DNA from 2 places in the Mesorhizobium sp. WSM4842 genome. Region 1 is predicted to be linked to the other one. Evidence: riboswitches for the same ligand, from Rfam matches in the RefSeq annotation. Region 1 holds a riboswitch; the other holds the start of a gene.

The links. Region 1 has a riboswitch for S-adenosylmethionine ahead of metX (homoserine O-acetyltransferase MetX). Riboswitches for the same ligand answer to the same signal wherever they lie in the genome.
Region 2: another riboswitch for S-adenosylmethionine. It lies ahead of AC0NIE_RS00275 (O-succinylhomoserine sulfhydrylase); the one in region 1 lies ahead of metX (homoserine O-acetyltransferase MetX).

Annotation. Positions count from the first base shown of each region.
Region 1 covers NZ_CM148372.1:1,761,214-1,768,608, forward strand. The annotation lists gene AC0NIE_RS08445 (ABC transporter ATP-binding protein/permease) at 1-1,020, shown strand, start outside; gene AC0NIE_RS08450 (DUF1194 domain-containing protein) at 1,222-2,022, shown strand; gene metW (methionine biosynthesis protein MetW) at 2,102-2,716, opposite strand; gene metX (homoserine O-acetyltransferase MetX) at 2,886-4,055, opposite strand; SAM riboswitch at 4,175-4,252, opposite strand; gene hisC (histidinol-phosphate transaminase) at 4,564-5,673, shown strand; gene AC0NIE_RS08470 (prephenate/arogenate dehydrogenase family protein) at 5,680-6,615, shown strand; gene AC0NIE_RS08475 (sugar kinase) at 6,716-7,395, opposite strand, start outside.
Region 2 covers NZ_CM148372.1:56,914-64,308, forward strand. The annotation lists gene AC0NIE_RS00265 (ABC transporter substrate-binding protein) at 304-1,077, opposite strand; gene AC0NIE_RS00270 (2'-deoxycytidine 5'-triphosphate deaminase) at 1,171-2,265, opposite strand; SAM riboswitch at 2,390-2,467, shown strand; gene AC0NIE_RS00275 (O-succinylhomoserine sulfhydrylase) at 2,542-3,732, shown strand; gene AC0NIE_RS00280 (ceramide glucosyltransferase) at 3,779-4,933, opposite strand; gene apaG (Co2+/Mg2+ efflux protein ApaG) at 5,159-5,551, shown strand; gene AC0NIE_RS00290 (Hsp33 family molecular chaperone) at 5,711-6,745, opposite strand; gene argF (ornithine carbamoyltransferase) at 6,839-7,395, opposite strand, start outside.

The DNA.
Region 1 (7,395 bases):
GACCTCGGCACGGTGCTGGGCGCGATGCGGCGCATCTACAGCGCCCAGATCAATCTTTCCTGGGTGACCGATACCTATGGCTGGATCACTGTCGTCGCGCCGATCCTCGTCGCCTCGCCGGTCTATTTTGCCGGCGATATCAGCTTCGGCGGGCTGATGATGGCAGTCGGCGCCTTCAACCAGGTGCATGCCTCGTTGCGCTGGTTCATCAACAATATCGGCGGTATCGCCGATTGGCGCGCCACGCTGATGCGCGTCGCCGATTTCCGCATCGCGCTCGTTGAAACGGATGTGCTGCACGATAGCGAAGAACGCATCACGATCGGCGAAAACCCGAATGGCAGGCTGACATTCGAGAACCTCGAGGTCGCGTCGCGGGATGGATGTACGAAGCTCGCCGAGCCCCATATCGAAATCCGCGCCGGCGAGCGCGTCATGATCACCGGAGATCCGCGCGCCGGCAAGACGCTGTTCTTTCGCGCCATTGCCGGTCTGTGGCCGTGGGGAAGCGGGCGGATCGGCATGCCGGCCGGAGAGGTGCCCGCCTTCGTTCCCCGAAAACCCTATTTCCCGCTCGGCACGCTGCGCGAAGTGCTCGACCACGCCGATGCGGCGGTTAGCGACGCCGAGATCTCGGCGGTGCTTGCCGAGGTCGGTCTCGGGCGTCTGTCGTCCTCGCTCGACCGCTCGGCGCGCTGGGAGCGCGAATTGAGCGATGACGAGCAGCGCCTGCTTGCCTTTGCCCGGCTGGTCTTGCGGCAGCCGAAATGGGTGATCATCGACGAGGCCTTGGACACGTTCGACGGCGCGACGCTGAGGCGGGTGCTGTCGATGCTGGAGGCGCGTCTGGCCGACGCCGCAATCCTCAATATCGGCCGAGGCCAGCAGAACATTGAATTCTTTCCACGCTCATTGGCGATTGTGAAAGACATCGAGCGACCGGCTCTCAAGCCAGTCCGTGTCAGGGCCGGCGCGATCGAACCACCCCCGGCCGTCGCCGCAGCCTACCAAGAGACGTAGCCGGCTATACGCCGCCAAGCTTTATTTCGCCGTGATCGCAGCGAAAGATTGGCTGGTATCGTTCGAAAGCCTGCGGCGTTGGACCCATGCTTGACGCGCTTAAAGCGCGTCCCGGTGAAGAGATTCATGCGACACGCTTTAAGCCTCTGTTTCTATTCATGTCGTTACCCCAAAGCCGCTGCGCACTTTTGGGCGACATGCATTAGCCTGCTTGCCTGCCTTGCCTGCGCTCAGGCAGCACCACTCGCCGCGCCCGCCGATGCCATTGCAGTGGACGTCGAACTGGTGCTGGCGGTCGACATTTCGCACTCGATGGACGAAAAGGAATTCGCGCTGCAGCGCGCTGGCTATGTCGAGGCGCTGCGCCATCCCGACTTCATCAATGCGGTGCGTTCGGGCGTGACCGGCCGCATTGCGCTGGCCTATTTCGAATGGGCAGGCACCGTCCGCGACGATGCGGTCATTGCCTGGCAGGTCATCGACAATGCTGAGAGCGCTAACGCTTTCGCCGACAAGATCGAGGCGCGCCCGTTCAGGAGCTTTCGCGGCACCTCGATTTCCGGTGCGCTCGCCTTCGGCGCCAAGCTTTTGGATGGAGCCGCTTTCGACGCGACGCGCAGCGTCATCGACATTTCAGGCGATGGCCCCAACAATACCGGGATGCCCGTCACCACGACACGCGACGCCGCGGTGGCAAAGGACATCGTCGTCAACGGCCTGCCGATCCTGATCAGCCCGTCGCCCAGCTTTAGCCATCTCGACCGGTACTATGCCGAGTGCGTTACCGGCGGGCCAGGTTCCTTCGTGCTGCCGGTCTATGCCGCTTCCGAATTCGTGACCGCCATACGCCGCAAGCTGGTCCTGGAGGTCAGCGGTGTTGCCGGTCCCAGGGCCGCTCCCGCGACACTCCGGGTCGATGCGGCAACGCCGGTCGACTGTTTGCAAGGCGAGCGCGGCCGCCAGTTTTTCTCCGATCCGTATTTTCCGGAGCTTGATCGCTAGCTAGACTTGGTCGATGAATGGCGAACAGTCGCAGATGGTCTCCGGACTCTTGCCGGCCGCGCGCCATATGCGACGGCCGTTATCGCTTCAGCAGGAACACCGCTTGCTGGCCAAAGAAATTCCAGAACCACCAAGGCATCGACAGGCCGATTTTCTGGCCATTGGCGTCGAGCGCGGTTGCTTTTTCTACCGTTGCGCCGAGCTCTTCGCAGAGATTGACGAAGTCGCGGATGGTGCAGAAATGGATGTTGGGCGTGTCGTACCAGGAATAGGGCAGGTCCTTGGTCACCGGCATCCGCCCTTCGACGAACAGCGAAAGGCGCACCCGCCAGTGGCCGAAATTGGGGAAGGAGACGATGGCGTGCTTGCCGATCCTAAGCAACTCGTCGAGCACCAGCTTCGGGTTGCGGGTCGCCTGCAAGGTCTGCGACAGGACGACGAAATCAAAACCCTTGTCGGGATAGAATTTGAGGTCCTTGTCGGCGTCGCCCTGGATGACGGACAGGCCGCGCGCCACGCATTCGTTGACGCCGCGCTGCGACAGTTCCATCCCACGGCCGTCGACCTGCTTCGTTGCCTGCAGCAATTCGAGCAGCAGGCCATCACCGGAGCCGACGTCCAGCACCCGCGACTGCGGCGGGATGAGATCGGCGACGACTTCGAGGTCGACGCGCTGGGCGTGGTTGACACTCATGATCGTGGCTTTTGCTTGGCGCATGACCTTGATCCGAAAAGTCTGCAACTTTTCGGGGCCATGCGCTGCCTGGCACATGATCCCGGTCCGAAAAGTCTGCAACTTTTCGGGGTCATGCGCTGATGCATGGCGCAAGATGCCGGTCCGGAAAGCCTGCAATCTTCAGGGATCATGCGCTGAGCCCCCTGGCGCGAGCCGCCGAGGCGATAAAGCCGTTGATGGCAGCAAACAGCTCCGGCTCGTCGAGCAGGAAGGCGTCGTGGCCGCGATCGGTCTCGATCTCGACGAAGGACACCGAGGCGCCGGCCGCGTTCAACGCGTGAACGACCGAGCGGCTCTCCTCGGTCGGGAACAGCCAGTCGCTGGTGAAGGAGACCAGGCAGAAACGGGTTCTGGTGCCGGCAAAGGCGTCGGCCAGCCGGCCGCCATGATCGGCGGCGAGATCGAAATAGTCCATCGCCCGGGTCATGTAGAGATAGGAGTTGGCGTCGAAGCGGTCGACGAAGGTCATGCCCTGATGGCGCAGATAGCTCTCAATCTGGAAGTCGGCGTCGAAACCGAAGGTGAGCGCTTCACGGTCCTGCAGGTTGCGGCCAAACTTCCGGTGCAGGGCCGCCTCCGACAGATAAGTGATGTGAGCGGCCATGCGCGCCACAGCCAGTCCCTTTTCCGGGCGCTTGCCCTGCTCGAAATATTTGCCGCCATGCCAGTCCGGATCGGCCATCACCGCTTGCCGGCCGACCTCATGGAAGGCGATGTTCTGCGAGGAATGGCGTGCGCCAGTGGCGATCGGCAGCGCCGAGAAAACGCGCTCCGGATAGCTCGACGCCCATTGTAGCACCTGCATGCCGCCCATCGAGCCGCCGAGCACCGAGAACAGTTTTTCGATGCCGAAATGATCGACCAGCATCAACTGCGCCCGCACCATGTCGCGGATGGTGATGATCGGCAGGTCGAGCCCGTAGGGCTTGCCGGTGGCTGGATTGGTCGAGGCGGGGCCGGTCGAGCCGAGGCAGCCGCCGATGACGTTTGAGCAGATGACGAAGAAGCGGCTGGTGTCGATGATCTTGCCGGGGCCAATCAGCACTTCCCACCAGCCCGGCTTGCCGGTCACTGGATTGGTGCTGGCGACATGCTGGTCGCCGGTCAGTGCATGGCAGACGAGGATGGCGTTGGAGCGGGCGTCGTTGAGCGTGCCGTAAGTCTTGTAGGCGATCTGGAACGGTGACAGCAGCGTGCCGGCATCGAGCTTGAGCGGCTCGTCGGCACCGAAACGCAACACCGGGCTCGACGGCTCGTCGGCCTCGTTGTTGGTTCTTTTAGTGAGCAGCGCGACCATCGCATCCTCTTACATTAACCCATCGCGCTTTCCGAAAGTCGATTCCGATTTTCGGGTCGATGCGACTGTCCGGCCGGCTACGGACAACAAAAAACCGACATCGCCTTCGCAAAGCCGGTTACAGGATGCAAACGGCCCTTTAGCGAGTTGTTTAACGTGGCTGCAAGCCGACCGGCCAAATCACCACGGGATTTCGCCTTTCTTCTAGGACCGGAGCGTCTCGGCGTCAACGGCCAGTCGTTCACCCACGCCAGTCGCTCACCCATGATCGCCGCCTCTCGACATTCCAGGCCACGGCTTGTATTTCCGCTGCGGCTTCTAGTGTGGCGAATCCGAAATTCGCATCGCGTTGGAGCAGCGCAGTGGGCGAATTTCGGATTCGCCACACTAGCAACCAATGAATTCTAGTGTGCTGGATTTGAAGTTCCTGAGCGCTGTTGCCACCAAAATGGCAGGAACTTCAAATCCACCACACTAGGTGGAAGCGTTCTCGACGGATTTTTGCAATATGAACCAGGCATCGGATCAGGCACGTCCAACGCCCCGCGCGGGGATCATGGACATCGAAGCCTATGTGCCGGGCAAAAGCACGGCGCCGGCCGGCGTTGCCAAGGTCCACAAATTGTCGTCGAACGAGAACCCGCTCGGCCCCTCGCCGAAGGCGATAGAAGCCGCGCGCGACGTCGCGGCCAAACTCGACATATATCCCGACGGCACCGCCAGGCGCCTGCGGGAGGCGATCGCTGAGGTGCATGGCCTCAACCCGGCGAACATCGTCTGTTCCAATGGTTCCGACGAGATTCTCGGCCTGCTTGCGCAGACCTATCTCGCGCCCGGCCATGAAGCTGTGATCACCGAACACGGCTTCATGGTCTACAAGATCTACATCCAGTCGGCAGGTGCTGTCCCGGTGTCGGTCAAGGAAACCAATGAGCGCGCCGACGTCGATGCGATCCTCGCTGCGGTGACGCCGCGTACCAGGATCATCTTCCTCGCCAATCCCAACAACCCGACCGGCACCTATTTGCCGTTCCAGGAGGTGCGCCGCCTGCATGCCAGCCTGCCTCGAAACGTGCTTCTGGTGCTGGATGCAGCCTATGCCGAATATGTCCGCCGCAATGATTATGAAGCCGGCGTCGAGCTGGTGGCTGGCGCGGAAAACGTGGTTATGACCCGCACCTTCTCCAAGCTCGGCCTCGGCGGTGCGCGGATCGGCTGGATGTACGCGCCGATGCATATCATCGACGCGATCAACCGCGTGCGAGGTCCCTTCAACGTCAACGCGACGGCGATCGAGGCCGGCATTGCCGCGATCCGCGACCGCGCCCATGTCGAGCGCAGCGTGGCTCATAACGACACTTGGCTGCGATGGGTGAGCGAGGAGTTGACCAAACTCGGACTGCGGGTGACGCCGAGCGTCGGCAATTTCGTCCTCATCCACTTTCCCGAGGACAAAAAACATTCGGCGGCAGCTGCGGACGATTACCTCTCCGCGCGCGGCTATATATTGCGGCGCGTTTCCGGCTACGGCTTCCCCAATGCACTGCGCATGAGCATCGGCACCGAAGAGGCCAATCGCGGCGTTGTCGCCGCCCTCGCGACATTTCTGAAAAGCTAGAAGACCATGACATCACCGATGTTCGAAAAGATCGCGCTGGTCGGCATTGGCCTGATCGGCTCGTCGCTGGCCCGCGTAATCCATCGCGAAGGCCTTGCCGGTCACGTCGCCATCTCGACGCGCAGCGAAACGACCCTGGCGCGGGCGCGGGAACTCGGCCTCGGCTCCTCCTACGCGATGGACGCGAAAGAGGCGGTCGGCGATGCCGACCTGGTCATCGTTTCGGTGCCGGTCGGCTCTTCGGGCGAGGTCGCCGAGGAAATCGCACCGGCGCTGAAGCAGGGCGCCATCCTCACCGATGTCGGCTCGACCAAGGCGTCGGTCATCGCGCAGATGCAGCCGCATGTGCCTGCTGGCGTGCATTTCATTCCCGGCCATCCGCTGGCCGGCACTGAAAAATCGGGCCCGGACGCCGGCTTTGCCGAACTGTTCGAAAACCGCTGGTGCATCTTCACGCCGTTGCCCGGCACCGATCCGGCCGCCTTGGAAAAGCTCTCGGAATTCTGGCGCCGCTGCGGCTCCAACATCGACACGATGGATCCCCAGCATCACGACATGACATTGGCCATCGTCTCGCATCTGCCGCACATCATCGCCTACAACATCGTCGGAACCGCCGACGACCTGGAGTCGGTGACCAAGTCCGAGGTGATCAAATATTCGGCCTCCGGCTTTCGCGACTTCACTCGCCTTGCCGCGTCCGACCCGACGATGTGGCGGGACGTCTGCCTGCACAACAAGGACGCCATTCTCGAAATGCTGGCGCGGTTCTCGGAAGATCTGGCCTCGCTGCAGCGGGCGATCCGCTGGGGCGACGGCGAAAAACTTTTCGACCTGTTCACCCGCACCCGCGCCGTCCGCCGCTCGATCATCGAGGCCGGTCAGGACATCGACGTACCGGACTTTGGCCGGCAGGCAGTCGAGCACCCGGCCAAGGGATAGAGCATCGGACCCAAAAGTGGGTACTGGTTTTGGGAAAATCCGATGCTCAAACAAAAAGATAGAGCAGCGGTACGATTCGATTTGAAAGTCCGCCGCTGTCTCAGGCCGGCCAGTGAGCCGCCATCATCGCCAGTGTCTCGGCCCTGTCCGGCGCGCCCAGCCTGCCGCCGAAGCGCAGGCATTTGAGCGCGGCGGCGGCGCTGGCAAAGCGCAATGTCCGTTCGATCGGCATCGCCTCCGCCAACCCGACGGCAAAGGCGCCGTGAAACACGTCGCCGGCGGCAAGCGTATCCACTGCGTTGATCCTTGGCGCTGCGACATGGCGCACGGACCCAGCCGAGCGGTCGAACCACCAGCTTCCCGCCGCGCCGCCGGTCACCGCGACAAACGCATCGGTGCGTCTGCCCAGCGCTTCACAGGCCTTTTGCGGACCTCGTTCCTCGCCGCCGAGGATGAACGCCGCCGGCTCCGACGCGACGATGTGCGAGGCCAGCGGAAACAGCCGTTCCAGCACGTCTCGTGGCGCGGTGTCGGCGTCCAGTATGGCCGGACGGCCGATTTCGCGCGCCGCCGCCATGGCCAGAGCTGCTGCGCCCGGCCAGCGCACATCGACCAGGACGGCGTCGAATGCGGTGAGATCTTGAATGGGAAGCGCCCCGGGGTCGGCCTGGGCGAGTTGGTCATAGAATGGAACGATGATGCGCTCGCCATGCGTGTCGACCAAGATGGCCGACAGTGCCGACCGCGCGCCGCCGACGCGCCGGACAAAGCTGCAATCGA
Region 2 (7,395 bases), 1.7 Mb from region 1:
GGCAAGCCCGAGGACAGGCTCCGCTCGGTCGGATGAGGGGTGTTGCAGGGAACGCCAACCCATCATTCCGTCCAGCACCCCTCAACCGTCTTGGCGCTGCGCGCCAATCCACCTTCTCTCACAAGGGGAGAAGAGAAGGACGCGCGAAGCATACCGACCTCAATAAATATCGAAATCGAAATATTTGGCCTGGATCTTCTTGTAGGTGCCGTCTGCGACGATCGCATCGATCGCGGCATTGAGCTTTTCGCGCGTCCTTCTCCCACAAGGGGAGAAGAGAAGGACGCGCGAAGCATACCGACCTCAATAAATATCGAAATCGAAATATTTGGCCTGGATCTTCTTGTAGGTGCCGTCTGCGACGATCGCATCGATCGCGGCATTGAGCTTTTCGCGCAGCGCACTGTCTTCCTTGCGCACGGCGATACCGGCTTCGGTCTCGGTGCCCTTGACGTCGCCGACCATCTTGCAGCAGCCGTCGCTCGACTTCTTCATCCAGTCCATCAGCACGAATTTGTCTGAAAGGACGGCATCGAGACGGCCGTTCATCAGGTCGGCGACCGCCTCCTCCTGGGTCGGGTAGAGCTTCGCCTCGGCGCCGGCCTTGCTATAGACATCCTGGGCATAGTCGGCCTGGGTGGTCGAAGCCTGCGCGCCGACTGTCTTGCCGGCGAGTGCTGCGGGTTCGGTCGAGGCAATATCGCTGTCCTTCAAGGCCACCAGCGAAAGCGGCGTCGTATAGTATTTGTTGGTGAAGGAGACCTGCTTCTTGCGCTCCTCGGTGATGCTCATGGACGCGATGATGGCGTCGAATTTCCTGGCCTGGAGCGCTGGGATCATGCCGTCCCAGTCCTGCGTGACAAGTTCGCATTCGACCTTCATCTGAGCGCAAAGCGCATTGGCAATGTCGATGTCGAAGCCGACGAGCTTGCCATCCGCGGTGATGGTGTTGAACGGCGGATAAGCGCCTTCGGTGGCGATCTTCAACTTTTCCTGTGCTTGCGCCGACAAGGACCCGGCAGCCATCACCAGCATGGCAGCTGCTGCTGCCGATGCGATCCATCTTGAAATCTGCATTTCTTGTTCCCTTGGTTCCAACCACCTTGACGGTTGGGCACAACCAAGCACGGCCTACAAGGTCAGGCAAGCACAGTCTGATTTAATCGGCGATCAGCGCGCGACGCGGAAATGCTTGGACAGTTTCAGGCCCTGTGCCTGGTAGTGCGAGCCGAGATCAGTGCCGTAGAGCGCCTGCGGCCGCTTCAGCATGTGCTCGTAGACCAGCCGCCCGACGATCTGGCCGTGGTCGAGGATGAACGGCACTTCGTGGCTGCGCACTTCGAGCACCGCCTTGCTGCCGGTACCGCCGGCCGCCGAATGGCCGAAGCCCGGATCGAAGAAACCGGCATAGTGAACACGGAATTCGCCAACCAGCGGATCGAAGGGCGTCATCTCGGCGGCGTAGAGCGGCGGCACATGCACCGCTTCCTGGCTGACGAGGATATAAAATTCGTCCGGATCGAGCACCAGTTCGCCGGCGCCGCTCTTGTAGAGCGGATCCCAGAAATCGACGACATCCTGTGCGGCGCGCTTGTCGACATCGACCAGGCCGGTGTGGTGCTTGCCGCGGTAGCCGACCAGCCCGTCCTTGTCGCCATCGAGGTCGATCGACAGCGCAATACCGCCGCCGGAAATATTCGGTGGCTCGGTGGCGACGAGCGTCTCGGCACGGTGCAATTCGTGCAGCTCGCTTTCCGACAAAAGCGCATTGCCGGTGCGGAACCTGATCTGAGACAGCCGCGAGCCGGCGCGGACGACGATCGGAAAGGTGCGCGGGCTGACCTCCAGATAGAGCGGGCCGTCGTAGCCGGCAGCGATCTTGTCGAACTCGTGGCCACGATCGGTCATCACGCGGGTGAAGATGTCGAGCCGTCCGGTCGAGCTCTTCGGGTTGGCGGAGGCGGAGATGTTTGCCGGAAGCGCCAGGCTCTCGAGCAGCGGCACGATATAGACGCAGCCCGTCTCCAGCACCGCACCATCGGCGATATTGATTTCGTGCAGCTTCAGACGGTCGAGTTTTTCAGCAACCCTGTGGCTGGGGCCGGGAAGGAAGGAGGCGCGCACCCGCCAGGCCTTGTCGCCAAGCCTGAGGTCGAGGCTGGCCGGCTGGACCTGGTCGGCATCAAGCGCGCGCGGCGACTTCAGCGCGCCCGACTGGAACAGCGCGGAAATGTCCTGATCGGGAAGAATGCCTGTCTGCCGCAAGTCTGGCTCCGCTCGAAGGCCGGGCGAGGTCTCGTTTTGTTGCAGGTCCTTGCCACGGAATCTGCTGGTACAAACCTCTTAATCATGCCGGCAATTGACGCAAGCGCGGTGCAGGTCTAAAGGGTCGTTATCCCGTGGTGATTTGGCCGGTCGGCTTGCAGCCACGTTAAACAAGTCGCTAAAGGACCGTCGGGCCGAAAGGCCGTATGGACCGGTTGCGACTTTCGCGGCCGGTTTTTTTGTGTTTGGACCATTTCTGGTGTTTGGAACAAGGTGATGACGAGCAACAAGCGCAACTGGAAGCCTCAGACCGCCCTCGTGCATGCGGGAACGCTGCGTTCCGGCTTCGGCGAAACCTCCGAGGCGATGTATCTCACGCAAGGTTATGTCTACGACACGGCGCAGGCGGCGGAAGCCCGCTTCAAGGGCGAGGAACCGGGCTTCATTTATTCGCGCTATGCCAATCCGACAGTCGACATGTTCGAGAAGCGCATGTGTGCGCTGGAAGGTGCCGAAGATGCCCGCGCCACCGCATCCGGCATGGCGGCGGTGACAGCGGCGTTGCTGTGCAGCGCCAAGGCCGGCGACCACATCGTGGCGGCGCGCGCGCTGTTCGGCTCCTGCCGCTGGGTGGTCGAAACGCTTGCGCCGAAGTACGGCATCGAGGCGACGCTGGTCGACGGCACCGAAATCGCCAATTGGGAAAAGGCGGTCAGGCCCAACACAAAGCTGTTCTTCCTTGAAAGCCCGACCAATCCGACGCTGGAAGTCGTCGACATCTCAGCCGTCGCCTCACTTGCGAATTCGATCGGCGCGCGGCTGATCGTCGACAACGTCTTTGCCACGCCCCTACAGCAGAAGCCGTTGCAGCTCGGCGCCCATATCGTCGTCTATTCGGCGACCAAGCACATCGACGGCCAGGGGCGCTGTCTCGGCGGCGTCATCCTGTCGGACAAGAAGTGGATCGACGAGAACCTGCACGACTATTTCCGCCACACCGGTCCCAGCCTGTCGCCGTTCAATGCCTGGACGCTGCTGAAGGGCCTGGAAACGCTGCCGCTGCGCGTGCGCCAGCAGACGGAAAGTGCCGGCCGGATCGCGGACTTCCTCGCCGAGCAGCCGGAGATCGCCCGCGTCATCTATCCCGGCCGCGCCGATCACCCGCAAGCGGCGGTCGTCAAGAAGCAGATGTCGGGCGGCTCGACGCTGATCTGCCTCGACGTCAAGGGCGGCAAACAGGCGGCTTTCGCCTTCCAGAACGCGCTCGATATCGTGCTGATCTCTAACAATCTCGGCGATGCCAAGAGCCTGATCACCCATCCGGCGACGACGACGCACAAGAATCTGAGCGATGAGGCGCGTGCCGAACTCGGCATCGGGCCAGGCACGCTCAGGCTGTCCGTCGGCCTGGAGGACACAGACGACCTGCTCGAAGACATCGAGCAGGCACTGAAAGCCGCCAGATAGGGATACGCGCCGAACAGCTTCGCTCGAATCGTCAAGCCAAGCGCGGTCAGGCGCCCGACGGGGTCTCTTCCAATTCCGCACCGGCGCTGGTGTGGATGGTCATCGTGTTGCCGCGCCAGTCGACGGCACCGCTGAGCCAGCCGCGCACCCAGATGGCGGGAAGCATCACGTCCCGCGCAACCATCGCCGGGATAATGCGCAGCGACAGGTGCCAGCCCTTGGCCGAGGCGAGAGCGCATTCCGGGAGATAGGCGACTACCAGCACGGCAACGGCGGTTGCCGACAGGCTGAAGCCGGCGCCTGCTGCAGCAACCAGCGCAAGCACCAGCGGCGGCGCCGCTCCGATCAGGATCTCGGGCGCGAAGAACAGGGGGAAGGTGACGCGGCGCAGGCGTGCCCAGCGGGCCTGACGCGACCAGATTTCGCCAAATGTGCGCAAACCGAGCGGCTGCTCGAAGGGCGAGGCGACAAGATTGACGCGCAGTCCAAGCCCGTTGACCAGCTTGGTCGCGGCGGCATCCTCGGCAATCTCGGCGGCAAGCGCACGGATGCCGCCATTGGCGTCGAGCATGGGCTTGTTCCACAACATGCTCTTGCCCTGGGCGAAACCGAGGCCGAGCGCCTCGCCGGTATATTGCCAGCGCGCCTGCAGCGTGTTGAGGAAAGCGCATTCGACCTCCGCCCAGAACCCGTCCGGCCGCGAGCCGATCGGCGTCGAGCAGACAAGGCCAGTGTCCGGCCGCCATGCCGCCATCAGATGCTGGACATAGTCCCTCGACATCAGGACGTTGGAATCGGCAAGGATGACCCAGCGGTGGCGCGCGGCCTCCCAGCCCTTCACGCAATTGTTGAGTTTCGGATTGCCGCTGATGCGGTCGTCGCCGACGAGCAGCCGGGCCGGCACGGCTGGAAAGCGGGCAATCGCGTCGGTGATCGGCCCGACCACCGGGTCATCGGCATGGGCGACGCAGAAGATGAGCTCATAGCGCGGCCAGTCGAGAGAGAAGGCGCGCTCGAGCGTTTCCTCGGCAAACGGTTCGACGCCGCGCGACGGCACGACGATCGACACCGGCGGCGCCTTGCCGGCTGCCGGCGTGATCCTGCCAGGCCGCTTCAGCTTCAACGAAGCGAGCAGGATGCTGGCGAGATTGACAAGAAGCAGAGCTGTGGAAAGCAAGGCGGCTGTGACTGTCAATTCCATCGATATCTGGTCACTCCAGAAAAAACCGGCCGCATGAAAGCCGTTTCAACAGTTCGACAGAATGCTGAGTCGCCCGGCCCTGCACACCATCATTGTCATGTGTCACTTAAATGACATTGTTCTTCGGCACCTGCGCGCAAAGCAGGCGGGCAGCGACGGGAAGCACCCCGTTGACCAAACTGCGGAGAGCGTCGAGAGTTCCGTCTACATATTGTGGAGTAGTCTATGTACAGCGCCGTTACGCGCAACATCGAAGTACAGGTCAGGCCGTTCTATCTGGAAGATCGCTCCGACCCGTCGGAGAACCGCTATGTCTGGGGCTACCAGGTGACCATCGACAACCAGTCGGATGAATTCGTGCAGCTTCTGTCACGCTATTGGCACATCACCGACGGCACCGGCCGGGTCGAGGAAGTGCGCGGCGCCGGCGTTGTCGGCGACCAGCCCGAACTCAACCCCGGCGACAGTTATCAATACACGTCTGGGTGCCCGCTCTCAACGCCATCCGGCATCATGGTCGGCCACTACACGATGCGCAACAAGCGGGGCGAGACGTTCGATATCGCCATCCCCGCCTTTTCGCTCGACCTGCCGGGCACGCGGCGCACCGTCAATTGACGCTCACTTGGGTTCCTCGCCCTCGCGAAGCGGGGAGAGGTGGCCCCACTCCGTGGGGGCGAGGAACCCAAACTCTGCGAAGGCACCGCACCCGGTATTTGGCGATTCCTACTTCCATTGGAAGAATGCCAGCGGGCAGATCAGCAGCACTGACGCTCGTTATTGCGCGGCGGCAAACTCCGCCGGGTCGAAGTCATATTGTTTCGAGCAGAATTCGCAGGCGACGTGAATGCCGCCATCCTCGGTGCTGTCCCTGATCTCGTCGGCGGAGAAGCCTCCGAGAATGCCGCGGATCTTGTCCCTGGAGCATGAGCACTGGTCGGCAACCGGTACGCCGCCGAAGACGCGCACGCCGTGCTCGTGGAACAGCCGGTAAAGCAGCCGCTCGGCGCCGATCGTCGGGTCGATCAGTTCCGTCGGCTCGATGGTGCCAAGCAACGCCAGCAGTTCCTGCCAGGAATTGTCGGCCGGATCGTGGATCTCCTGGCGCGGATCGCCGTCGCCGCCCGGAAGATCGGGCACGCGCATGCGGTCCGGCGATTGCGGCAGGAACTGCGCCAGGATGCCACCGGCACGCCATTGCTCGCGGGCGCCGCCGACGCCGGGCGTCAACAGCTTGGCCACCGTGAGCCTGAGATCGGTCGGGATCTGTTCCGACTGCCGAAAATAGGTGCGCGCGGCCTCCTCCAGCGTCTCGTCGTCGAGCTGGACGATGCCCTGATAGCGCTGCGTGTGGGCGCCCTGGTCGATCGTCAGCGCCAGGACACCGCTGCCGAGCAGCGTCTGCTGCGAAGTTTCGCCGGCAGACGTCAGAGCCTCCAGCCGGTCGGCGTCGAAGCGCGCGTAGGCGCGTAGCGCATGCGGCGTGGAAAAATCCGCCACCAGCATATCGACCGGTCCGTCTGTGCGGGTCTGCAGGATGAACTTGCCTTCGAACTTGAGCGAGGTGCTGAGCAGCACCGTCAGCACGCAGGCTTCCGCCAGCAGGCGAGCGACCGGCTCGGGATAGTCATGACGGCTGAGGATCGCGTCGAGCATCGGCCCGAGCTGGACGGTGCGGCCGCGCACGTCGAGCGGGCCGACCTCGAAGGGCACGACATAATCGTCGCCGGCGTAGCCGAATTCGCCGAGTTTGGGTTGTTGTTCAGCCAATTGATGAGTTTCCAACATGACAAAGCTCCAGGGCGCGGCCATGCCGCCCTCCGGGGCGCATGCGTCGAAACGCGCTCGATTTGCGTGATGCGCCTGAGATAGGCACCACGCAGTGCCGGATCAAGGTGGCCCGGATCAAGCGCCCAGACACCAGGCCAAAACCGCCTTCTGGGCGTGGAGCCGGTTCTCGGCCTCGTCGAACACTACCGAATGCGGCCCGTCGATGACTTCGTCGGTGACCTCCTCGCCGCGATGCGCCGGCAGGCAGTGCATGAACAATGCGTCCGGCTTTGCCTTCGCCATCAGCGCCGCATTGACCTGGTAGGGTGAGAAGACATTGTGGCCGCGAGCACGGTGCTCCTGGCCCATCGACACCCAGCAGTCGGTGACGACGCAGTCGGCCTCGTGGACCGCCTCCTCCGGCGAGCGGGTGAAGTGCAACTTGCCGCCATGCGCCGTCGACCAATCGACATGCTTCTGCGCCGGCTCGCTGCCTTCCGGCACGGCGACGTTGAGGTTGAAGCGGAACCGCGCCGAGGCCTCCAGCAGGGAATGCAGCACGTTGTTGCCGTCGCCGGTCCAGGCGATTGTCTTGCCGGCGACCGGACCGCGATGCTCCTCGAAGGTCATGATGTCGGCCATCAGTTGGCAGGGGTGGGTATCGTCGGTCAGCCCGTTGATGACGGGAACGG